2 regions of the Paenibacillus crassostreae genome follow, and region 2 is predicted to be linked to the other one. Evidence: riboswitches for the same ligand, from Rfam matches in the RefSeq annotation. Region 2 holds a riboswitch; the other holds the start of a gene.

Region 1 (5,557 bases), 480 kb from region 2:
TCTAACTCTGCAGCTTCAACAATTTTATTCAGAATATTCTGATCGATGAGGAAGTTCTGACCCAAGCTCTTCTTAAAAGAGAAACCATGGCGTCTAATGATATCCTTCGTTCGTCCTGGTGTAGCAATATTATCTAATTGATTCATCTATTCTTTACCTCCCTCTTCAACTTGGGCGAGGGCACTAATGAATTCATCACGCGTAATTTGAAATATGGCGAGACGTTTCAGAAATTGCTTGCCGTTACAATACCCTATTCCAAGAATATTACCCATTTCCATTCTCCGAGCAGCTGCATTCGGGTGAACTATAAGACCTGCTCCAACAAGATCCTCCATGTCAATTAAACTCTCTGCACCCTCGTAGGATGTATGTACTCGAGCTAAAGCATGTCTTATCGCATCAGGAGATGCATTCTCCACACCAATATCCCCTTTACGAGTCGCATCGGCTTCTGGTATGAAAGCATGCTTACATCCTGGTACTTTATTAGCTATTATTTTGCGAATGCGTTCGCCTGCATGGTCAGGGTCAGTAAAAATAATAACCCCCCTGCGCTTCTGTGCTAATGCAATTCGCTGTATTATTCGTGCATTAATAGCGGAACCGCCTGTCTCAATGGTATCCGCCTCTACCGCCCTCTTAATAGCTGTTGTATCATCGCGACCCTCCACGACAATAATTTCCTTAATCATAACGATTCTTCCCTCCAGAGCGAATATAACAAAAAGAAGAGGATTAATCCTCTTCTTAGCATGACTTCCATATGACCTTAATAGTATAGGAATATAAAGCTATTGTAAAACAGATTTAGTTCAGTTCAGGCTTAACAGGTCCTATCACATATACTGTTTTACCATTCTTGCGTCCGAAGTTACGGGCATTCTGTATGGAGTCATAATATACATCAACCTTATTCCCCTTGATTGCTCCACCTGTATCTTCTGCACGACGGAAGCCAATACCTTCAATGTACACCCACCATCCCATAGGAATAACGCTAGTGTCCACTGCAATCGTACGACCTTCTGTTACTCGTGTGCCTGATGCAGTCCGCGTTCCAATACCGTCTTCTTCGGCAGAGTATGCCGTCATGGATACGTTATTAAGCACTTTTTTATAAGTGAAATCGACGCCAGCTTTACTGACTCGATTATTCTTTGAGTTTACATTCTTAGTGCTAACAGTAGTTGTTGCTACAACAGCCTTAGGTTTCTCCACCTTCGTACCCACAGCAACGACCTTGTCCTTAGCTTCCACTACTTCTTTTCCTACCAAACTCATCGTTACAAATTGTCCATCTTGATATATTTTCTCGATTTGTTGAACCAGTGTTCCAGACTGTCCATTCTGAACCACCTTGACATTACCTTTCACAATCGTTGGGTCGGATGTCTTGATGACACGGAAGGGGAGTTCCTCCACACGTTCAACAATCTGCTTATTAATTCGAATAACTTTAATCTCCAAATTATCTGTTATCTCTGTCGTCAACTCAGGAAATACTTTATCGTCTTCATCCAAAGTAATACCTATATCTTGAATAACATCTTGTACTGTCTTTTGTGATGTAAACCTAGTTATAGATTCACCGTCGGCTGTTAAATTAACTTCAACTGCACGTTGAATATGGACTTTATCCCCATCTTCAAGCGAACTATTAAGTGAAACGGATACCTTATCTTCTGGTCTTAGAACAATCGCTTGTTCTTCCAACATTTGATCTAGCATAGCATGTTGCGTTTCGATGGCACTCACTTGTCCATCAATGACCAAATACACCTGTTTACGCCCATGAATGCTACTGAACAAAAGAACAGTCAAGGTAATCGCTATTAGGGCAATAGCTGCTACTGAGATCTTACTTAAATTTTCAACCTTCCAACGCGGTGCGTAAGTCATGCTGGATGATGATGAATCATGGGTTTCTTCTTTGAAAATGCCCACTTTCCGATCCTCCTTCATAGCCTCGCCGTCTAAAATAAAACCTAATTGCCTTTGACGCGACTATTATTAAATTTTTACAGGATAGTAGAATAAATTCTAACCTGCATCATGTACCGGTCTGCTCGTCATGATTGTCACCTCCTATTTACAAGAGTATGATGACAAAATTGTCTTTATTCTAAAACAAAAAAAGCCATTAGAAAGAGTTAGAGGAACTCTTTCGTGGCTTTCCGATAGTCTGAATAACGGAAATACATGCACGAGGTTGCCTCTCTTCATTGCGCTTACGAGGTTAGCTGTCGGGTTTGGACGAAAGAGAGCCGCCCGATCTTAGGTCAACCGCTCATGGCGGATGCCCTTGAATTCACCCCAAAGACCCAATAAAAGAAATCAGATATGCCTGTGTCTATCAATAATCAGTATCAGTCATATTGGTTCCCCCGTTCTCCAATAGTTAGGAGATTTAGCGAGACTGGTTCAAGAAAATAATAAGCTATCAAATTCGATCAGCTTTTATCACTGAAAAGATGATATCGTGTTTCTATGCATGTTGTAAAGCACGTTTCAACCACGAAATTCTGAATAAATGGTTAAAATTTTGTAATATTCTCTCTTTTAGAGATGAGTAGATATAAATAAGTCTCGAATTCTCTATTTTTCATCCATTTTACTCCCGTTTTCACATAATCCCAAATAAACCCAGTGAATTTTTGGTGGTTATTTGGGCAATTTCCTCTAAATCCATCCCTTTTATTTGAGCCGCTGCTTCTGCTACTAACCTAACATGAGCACTCTCGTTTCTCTTTCCACGAAATGGATGTGGTGTAAGATATGGGGAATCAGTTTCGAGTAATAATCGATCCATGGGCACCTGTGCTAATACTTCTTTTGGTTGTTTAGCATTCTTAAATGTGATCGGACCTCCAAACGACAAATGGAATCCCATATCAAGGCATATTTTAGCAGTTTCCCAACTACCAGAGTAAGAATGCATAATCCCTCCTACGTCTTTGGCCTTCTCTTCTCTTAGAATTCTAACTACATCCTCATGGGCATCTCGGTTATGAATCACAATTGGCATTTTTAATTCCCGGGCTAGTCCAATCTGTTGGCGAAACACTTGTTGTTGTATATCTTTAGGAGAAGTATCCCAATGATAATCCAACCCGATCTCACCAATGGCTACAACCTTATCATGTTGGCAAAGGGATGCAATCCATTCTAAGTCGTCCTTCTTCATTGTGATCGCATCCACTGGGTGCCAACCAACAGCAGCATAGATAAAGTCATATTTCTCAGCGAGTGCCATCGTTGTCGGAATCGTCTCTCTGTTAAATCCTATATTAACCATCCTACTAACTCCGCCTTCAACAGCGCGTGCAATTACCTCATCACGATCTTCGTCGAATTGTGGAGCATCCAGATGTGTATGTGTGTCGAACAAGTCCATTATAAAAACTCCTTTCAAATCATAATTCTATGGTGTGAAAATGTGTGCAATTGCCATAGGGAACGATGATATTACTGCATTGATTTTCTCTTCAGGGTAATATAACCGGAACTTCCCATGTTGTAGCCCGCTTATCGAACGTACAATTTCCGATACTTCTGATATTTCCATTAGTCTTTCTTGTCGATCTAACAATAATATTTGCTTCTGACTTACTTCATCTCCCGAATGAAATACATCATACGGAAGATCACTTGGAGAATCAATCGCGACATCATAATCTGGATTCAATCCACATTGACGGAACACCTGAATGATCTCATGTACCATTTCCAATTCTAGTGGTTCTAATTCTACATATTTATACAATCTACGATGCATAAATCGACTGCAAAGTTCGCTAAGTATAGGGTCTTTCTCTGAGATCCATTGCATAAATACAGTCTGAATAAGTGCTTCATCCAATTTTAAATATTGCTCTACAGTCACCTTGTCCTCGAACAGACTAACCAATGGCGCTATCATAAATTCAAACGTATACCCGTTGTTATATAAATCTTTTGCTCGCTTAAAAATTAGTTTTAAAACAATTTCTGAACTACGAGTCACAGGATGGAAGTACACTTGCCAGTACATTTGATATCTTGCCATGAGATAATCCTCAACCGCATGCATTCCAGACTCCTTCACAACGATTCGACCTTGATGGGGTCTTAGCACCCGTATAATCCGGTCGATATCTATTGTGCCGTAATTTACACCTGTATAATATGCATCTCGTAATAAATAATCCATCCGATCAGCATCAAGTGCACTGGACACAAGATTGACAACAATTGGTTTATGATAGGTTCTTGCAATGACAGAAGCAACCTTGTCTGCAAACCCGTAACTAACCTCACTTAGAATGTCATGTATTTGAGTATTACCTAATAAGATCCGAATGGTCCAATCTTCATGATTCATATCAAAAGCTTCTTCTATAGAATGTGAAAACGGTCCATGCCCTAAATCATGAAGTAGTGCAGCACAAAGTGTCAGTAATTTCTCTTCTTTCGGCCAATCAGAATAATGGTTTCTTTCAAATAAGGATATAATTTGTCTAGTAATCTCATAAACACCCAATGAATGTGAGAAACGACTATGCTCTGCACCATGAAAGGTTAAGTAAGATGTTCCTAACTGACGAATACGACGTAAACGCTGAAATTCATTTGTATTAATCAGTCTCCAAATGGTCATATCTTGTACATGGATATAATTATGAACCGGATCTTTAAAGACCTTTTCTTCATTTAAAAGATTCATCATCTTTTTTTCAACTCCTTTTATATCATTTCATACAAAAAAACCCATTGATTAGTGTCGTAAAATGTCGAACAAAGTAATGTTTTGTGACATCAAATGCCCATTTTATTCCTGCAGACATTAATTTTTAATCCTTATGTAATATCTTCAATACAATAATATGATATAAAAAACTGAACTTTACTGCTATAATTTTGTTGACTAATATGGTAATGCTTGGTACTATATATAATATAGAAAAAACGAAAATTGTCGAATTTTGACAAATATTAATTTGTGTTTGAGAGAGGAAGTATTTTAGATGATGAAATCAACTGGTATTGTAAGAAAAGTCGATGAACTAGGCCGGGTTGTTATTCCAATTGAATTGCGCCGTACATTAGGTATTGGTGAGAAAGATGCTCTAGAAATCTACGTTGATGGTGAACGTATTATTTTAAAGAAATATGAACCTGCATGTATTTTCTGTGGAAACGCAGAGAATGTTATATATTTCAAAGGGAAAATTGTTTGTAACGAATGTGTATCAGAAATCCCAACACCTGTGACAAACTGAGAAAAATAGGGTATACTAAGATTATTCAAATTGTTAATTCAAACCTTTATTATAACTCCTTGATATCCTCTGTTAGCTTTGTATCATTGCTAACAGAGGATCTTTTTTTTGCAAACCACCCAATTACTCATAACAATGCGTTATAAACATCCCTTTTTGAAACACCGCGATCGATAGCCGTTTTTTTCATAGCATCTTTCCTATTCTCGCCATCATTCTCATACCGTGTCACATGTTCTTCGAGAGATAACTCTTGCCACCAAGCATCCTTCTGCTTCTGTTCCTCTTCCTGACTT
Region 2 (5,557 bases):
CGACGGCTTTACCCGACATCGCTAACACGTTGAATTGCGTCACACGGTCCATACCAGCAATACCTATGGCGGACAATAACCCACCAATGGTTGTTGGTATTAGACACACTAACAATGAGATAAGAACTGGAATCGGTAGATCAATATCGAAATAATTAGCAATAGGAGCTAAGGTTACAACAACAATTAGAAATATCAATGTCAAGCAAGTAAGCAATGTATTAAGTGCTATTTCATTCGGTGTCTTCTGACGCTGTGCACCTTCTACGAGTGAGATCATTTTATCAATAAAAGACTCACCTGGATCGGCAGTAATTCGCACTGTAATGACGTCACTGACTACCCGTGTACCGCCCGTAACAGAGTTGAAGTCTCCTCCTGCTTCCTTGATCACAGGAGCTGATTCACCGGTTATAGCCGATTCGTCCACAGATGCCAATCCTTCAATGACCTCACCGTCACCAGGGATCATCTCACCACTTGAGACAATCACGACATCGCCTTTACGTAACTCCGTAGAGTTAATAACTTTAATCTCGGAGCCTATTCGTTTATTGGCTTGAATCTCTCTCTTTCCTTTTTTCAAGGAATCCGCTTGTGCCTTCCCACGTCCTTCTGCCAATGCTTCAGCGAAGTTCGCGAACAAGACCGTAAATAACAGAATTAAGAAGACACTAATATTAAATCCTATCTGATCTTCAGTTCCGAAGTACTTTGGAAATAGTACCATCATAAGTACAACAAATGTCCCTACTTCAACTATAAACATGACAGGATTCTTCATCATAAACATCGGATTCAATTTTATAAAGCTTTCTTTAACAGCATGTTTGGCTATTTCACCATTGAACATGCTCTGGCGTTTATTATTCATCGTTCAAGCACCTCGTTCTAATGGAGTGTTAAAAATTCGGCCACAGGGCCTAAAACAATGACCGGAAGGAACGTTAACGCGCCGATCAATAAGACAACACTGATCAATATTCCAATAAATAGCTTGTTATCTGTACGAAATGTACCGATTGTTTCACCTACGGGGTTCTTAGCACTAAGTGAACCTGCTACTGCAAGCATAGCGATAATCGACATGTAACGTCCAAAGAACATTACGAGTCCTGTTGAAACGTTCCAGAATATCGTATTATCTCCTAGTCCTTCAAAACCGGATCCGTTGTTAGCGGCAGATGAAGTGTATTCATATAAGGACTGGGTTAAACCATGGAATCCCGGATTACTTAATGAATCATAGCCCGAAGAGGTTATAAATGAGAGCGCCGTAGGCACTAAGATGATAAATGGATGCACCAGAATAACGAGTGCAATCAGCTTCATTTCCCTGGCCTCGATCTTCCGTCCTAAGAACTCTGGCGTTCGTCCAACCATAAGTCCGCAAATAAAGACACCTAGTATGGCGTACATCAACATGTTAACCAGTCCGACACCTTTACCTCCAAAGACGACATTCAGCATCATTTCACCAAGTGCTGCCATTCCTCCAAGAGGCGTTAATGTATCATGCATATTGTTGACTGATCCCGTTGTCGCAGCCGTCGTAACAGTAGAGAATAGAGTCGATTGTGCTATACCGAATCGAACTTCTTTGCCTTCCATACTACCTTGAGAAGATTCAATACCTAACGAATTGATTGCCGGGTTGCCAGCTTTCTCTGACGTATAACTAATACTTAGGAATATCAAGAACAGAATCATCATGCTTGAGAATATGACCCATCCTTGCTTCTTGTTTTTAGCAAACAGACCAAACATATAAGGTAGTGAGGCTGCTAACATCCACATACTTAATATTTCGATAACATTGGTTAATGGACTTGGATTCTCAAATGGATGTGACGAGTTGGCTCCAAAGAATCCACCACCATTCGTTCCGAGATGTTTAATGGATTCCAACGAAGCGATAGGACCCATCGTTATCTGTTGCTCAACACCTTCAAACGTTGTTACTGTAGCCGTTGGGTCGAACGTTTGGGGTACTTTTAAACCAACTAATACGATCGTAACGATAAAAGCTAGTGGTATGAAGATACGAATAATAGCTTTGGTAAAATCCTGAAAGAAGTTACCTAATCCTTCACCGCGTCGAGTAATCCCACGAATAAATGCAACCGCAATCGCTAAACCTGATGCTGCCGATGTGAACATCATCATCGTAACAAATGCCATTTGGGTTAAATACGTCAATCCACTCTCGCCGCTATAATGCTGTAGATTGGTATTTGTCATAAAACTGATGATCGTATTAAAGGCGAGTGAAGCCTCCATATTCTCGTTCCCACTCGGATTTCCTGGCAGTAATCCTTGAAGACGTAGGAGTACGTAACTAATAACGATTAACACCGCATTCGTAGCAATAAAACTCAGTACGTACTTCTTCCAATTCATACTATTACGATTTCTTAATCCGATCAGCTTGTAGATGACATTTTCCGTTGAACCGAAAACCTTATCCGTTCGGTTAGGTTCATTGGAGAATACATGAAACATATAAGTACCGAGTGGCTTCACCAGCAACAGTAGTACGACAATCACAATTCCTATTTGCAGTAAGTCCATGCTTTATATCCTCCTATAGAGATGAATTTTCTGTTAGTTCACAATATTATGGCAATCCTAGAATTTCTCTGGATTGATTAACGCATATATCAGGTAAATGAAGATGACTAAGGTCAATGCAAGTACAACGATCATTGTTCCCCGCCCCCTCTATCTACCAACGTTCCGCACCAATGTGTGAACAATAACAATAATCCAAATCCAACAATTAACGTGATGACCATATAGACATCCATCATTATGGGAATGCCCCTCTCTCAAGTAGATTTTTGATGATTCATCCTGAGCTTATTTCTCAAGGAGAAATCCAACGTCTCCATTTTTCGTATAAATGACATGATCTGCACCCATTCCTCGATAGACCCCTCGAGGGCTAGAGTATCGGGTTATAATGTATATCTCACGCGTCGTCCATGGACGACATATTTGAAGATATCTACAACTTAAGTTAAGACTACTTTCGAAAATATAAATCCTTCCCACTGCCACATGTGGTACAATCCACTTTTTAGTCATATAAGTATCGATTCTAACAACATGTTTTGCACCCATTTCTAGGTAATCCAGTTCTTCTGTACGGCTGTTAGTCAGCACCGCAAATGACTTTTTATTATAAATTAATTGGTTTACGAATTTCCGTCCGTCCTCATTAGGAGCGATAACCAAAATGACATCATCTTCCATTATTAGGTCCTCCTATACGTTTAAAGACAACAAAAAAGAAGCTCAGCGAAAAAGTAGCTTTCCCAGAGCTTCTTTGTTAGTCCATGACAAAATAAATCCACGAACCAGCCAGAAGGCGGTTTGCTGCCTCTCCCTGTACGCTTACGAGGTTAGCTGTCGGATTCGGGCGAGAGAGTCGCCCTATTCCCGGCTTTGAAATACAATAGCCGAAAAATTCACCCCATGGAAACATCCGGCGTTTACGCAGCAGACATCTCCGATTGGTTCCCCCGTTTCTGAATTTCACAGAATTCAGCGTTCAAGACATTCTTTCAACATCCATCACAATTAATAACCGCAGAGCAGCTTGAGCGCCCTTCGATCGATAGTTTCGATCACAAGATTCATCATTCCTCTCTCAAACTTAAGCTTACGAGGTTAGCTGTCGGATTCGAGCGGTGAGAGTCGCTCTACCTAGATAAGGCTTAATAGCCTTATCTAGGATTCACCCCTGTAGCTTCCTAATTTCGACTCTCACACCGAAAAAAGGTTGCTACGTTTGGTTCCCCCGTTCCCCACCTTAAAGGTAGGGACTCAGCAAAACTAAGAATTGAAAATAATAACAATTTGTATTTCGATATGAATCATACACCCGCCCCAAATTAGTGTAAAGGTGACTCGAGGCCTTCTTAAAAGGAAATTTCAATCATTCAGGTTAATAATGGCGCTTACAATGATATTTCTCTCCTTCCTGCTTGTTCATGCTCTCTATATCTCATTTTTGGATTATTATGATGATTCTTGGGATTTACCCCTATAAACAAAATAGGCCCCGCCAGTTAACTAACCGGCGGAACCTTGTGTCAATATATATTCTAAAAGGGGGTACTTTTAGAATATATATTCTCGCTTAAATTGAGATGATAGAAAGCTTAAAATTTCATAAATTAATTGTTCTTATTTTCGTAGATGACTTAAGGACGCTCTACTGCGATGGAGCCCACAGCTGAAGTGAGCGATAATAATGGCCCACCTCCATTGATGTCGCTTTTACCTTTATTAACTCCTGTAATTTGTCCGAGATCACTTTCAACATTCAAGCTACATTGAAGAGTTCCAGCTAGTGTAGTAGTAATCCCACCAACTTCCGTATTCACCTTGAGACTGCTATCACTTTCCATCTGTTCAATCCCGAGTTGAATTCGACCGACATCTGATTGTACAGTGGATTCCCCTTGAATCTGTGCACCCTCAATATTGATCGTGCCCACATCACTTACAACATCATAGTTCCCTTTTAGATTCCGAAGTGTCAATTCACCCACATTATTTGTGAGATCGAATTGATTCACCGAGTCCGGTAACTCTACCTTATAATCAATGCTGAACTCTGAGAATCCGTATTTATCCTCTGCCCATGTCCACAAAGATTTCTTGGAGTTACCTTGGGGATGTGTAACAATCTTCAATTGATCCCCTTGTACCACGACCGAGACTTCAGCTTGATCCAGGATTTCTTGGTATTTTGCTTCACGTAATGATGATTTCGGAAATGAGAGTGTTGCGTTCACGATAAGGTTATCATCTGTAGCTGCTATAACTTCAATATTTCCTACCGCATTATCCATATTCAGGGTCGATGCAGAGCCTACCTCTTGTGTGAGTGATATCTCTTTTTGCAACCCATCTTTCTTCAATTCCGCACTCCAATCTGAGCTGATATTCTGAGCTGTATCCCCGATGGCTTCTGTCACTTCTCCGATGCCCGTCTTGAACATTTCATCAGTCTCATTAGTACATCCAGCCAATATCACCAGCGAAACGACTGTTACTATCATCACTTTTAAAAACTTAGGTTTTCTGTGCATACTAAGGAACTCCTCCATTATGACAACTATTTTTTGATATTTCTGATGGTAACGTATAGATGTTAGTATACAACAAGAGGAAATCATTAACACTCCATCCGCAGGCTAATATTCTACTGGACTTAAGTCGGGGTAAGATCATCTTTCGAAGCAGAAAAAACGCTGATTAATCCTGAGAAAAGCTAAAAACTTGCTTAGTGGTATTAAGTTATATTCCTGATATCCTTTGATTTGTAATAAATCATTTAAAGCGGCAAACCGTTATGTGGTTTTCTCTTCTAGCCACGGAAAATCATCATTGGTGCTTGGACGATTTTCATCAACAAGGATAAAACAGATCAAACGCCTGATCTAATCCGAAAGAAATAACTACCTTACTGCGTTACTCGGCGGTCAATTTGCGCATAACCGTTTTACCCTTACGCTGATCGTTCGACATAACAAAAAAACTCCTA

The links. Region 2 has a riboswitch for cyclic di-AMP ahead of LPB68_RS09650 (hypothetical protein). Riboswitches for the same ligand answer to the same signal wherever they lie in the genome.
Region 1: another riboswitch for cyclic di-AMP. It lies ahead of LPB68_RS11810 (resuscitation-promoting factor); the one in region 2 lies ahead of LPB68_RS09650 (hypothetical protein).

Annotation. Positions count from the first base shown of each region.
Region 1 covers NZ_CP017770.1:2,535,909-2,541,465, forward strand. Annotated here, with positions in the region: gene rsmA (16S rRNA (adenine(1518)-N(6)/adenine(1519)-N(6))-dimethyltransferase RsmA) at 1-146, opposite strand, end outside; gene rnmV (ribonuclease M5) at 147-695, opposite strand; gene LPB68_RS11810 (resuscitation-promoting factor) at 811-1,947, opposite strand; cyclic di-AMP (ydaO/yuaA leader) riboswitch at 2,214-2,426, opposite strand; gene LPB68_RS11815 (TatD family hydrolase) at 2,627-3,397, opposite strand; gene LPB68_RS11820 (HD domain-containing protein) at 3,425-4,708, opposite strand; gene LPB68_RS11825 (AbrB/MazE/SpoVT family DNA-binding domain-containing protein) at 5,007-5,261, shown strand; gene rsmI (16S rRNA (cytidine(1402)-2'-O)-methyltransferase) at 5,389-5,557, opposite strand, start outside.
Region 2 covers NZ_CP017770.1:2,052,409-2,057,965, forward strand. Annotated here, with positions in the region: gene kdpB (potassium-transporting ATPase subunit KdpB) at 1-874, opposite strand, end outside; gene kdpA (potassium-transporting ATPase subunit KdpA) at 892-2,571, opposite strand; gene kdpF (K(+)-transporting ATPase subunit F) at 2,629-2,706, opposite strand; gene LPB68_RS09650 (hypothetical protein) at 2,860-3,255, opposite strand; cyclic di-AMP (ydaO/yuaA leader) riboswitch at 3,380-3,562, opposite strand; cyclic di-AMP (ydaO/yuaA leader) riboswitch at 3,647-3,844, opposite strand; gene LPB68_RS09655 (hypothetical protein) at 4,209-5,102, opposite strand.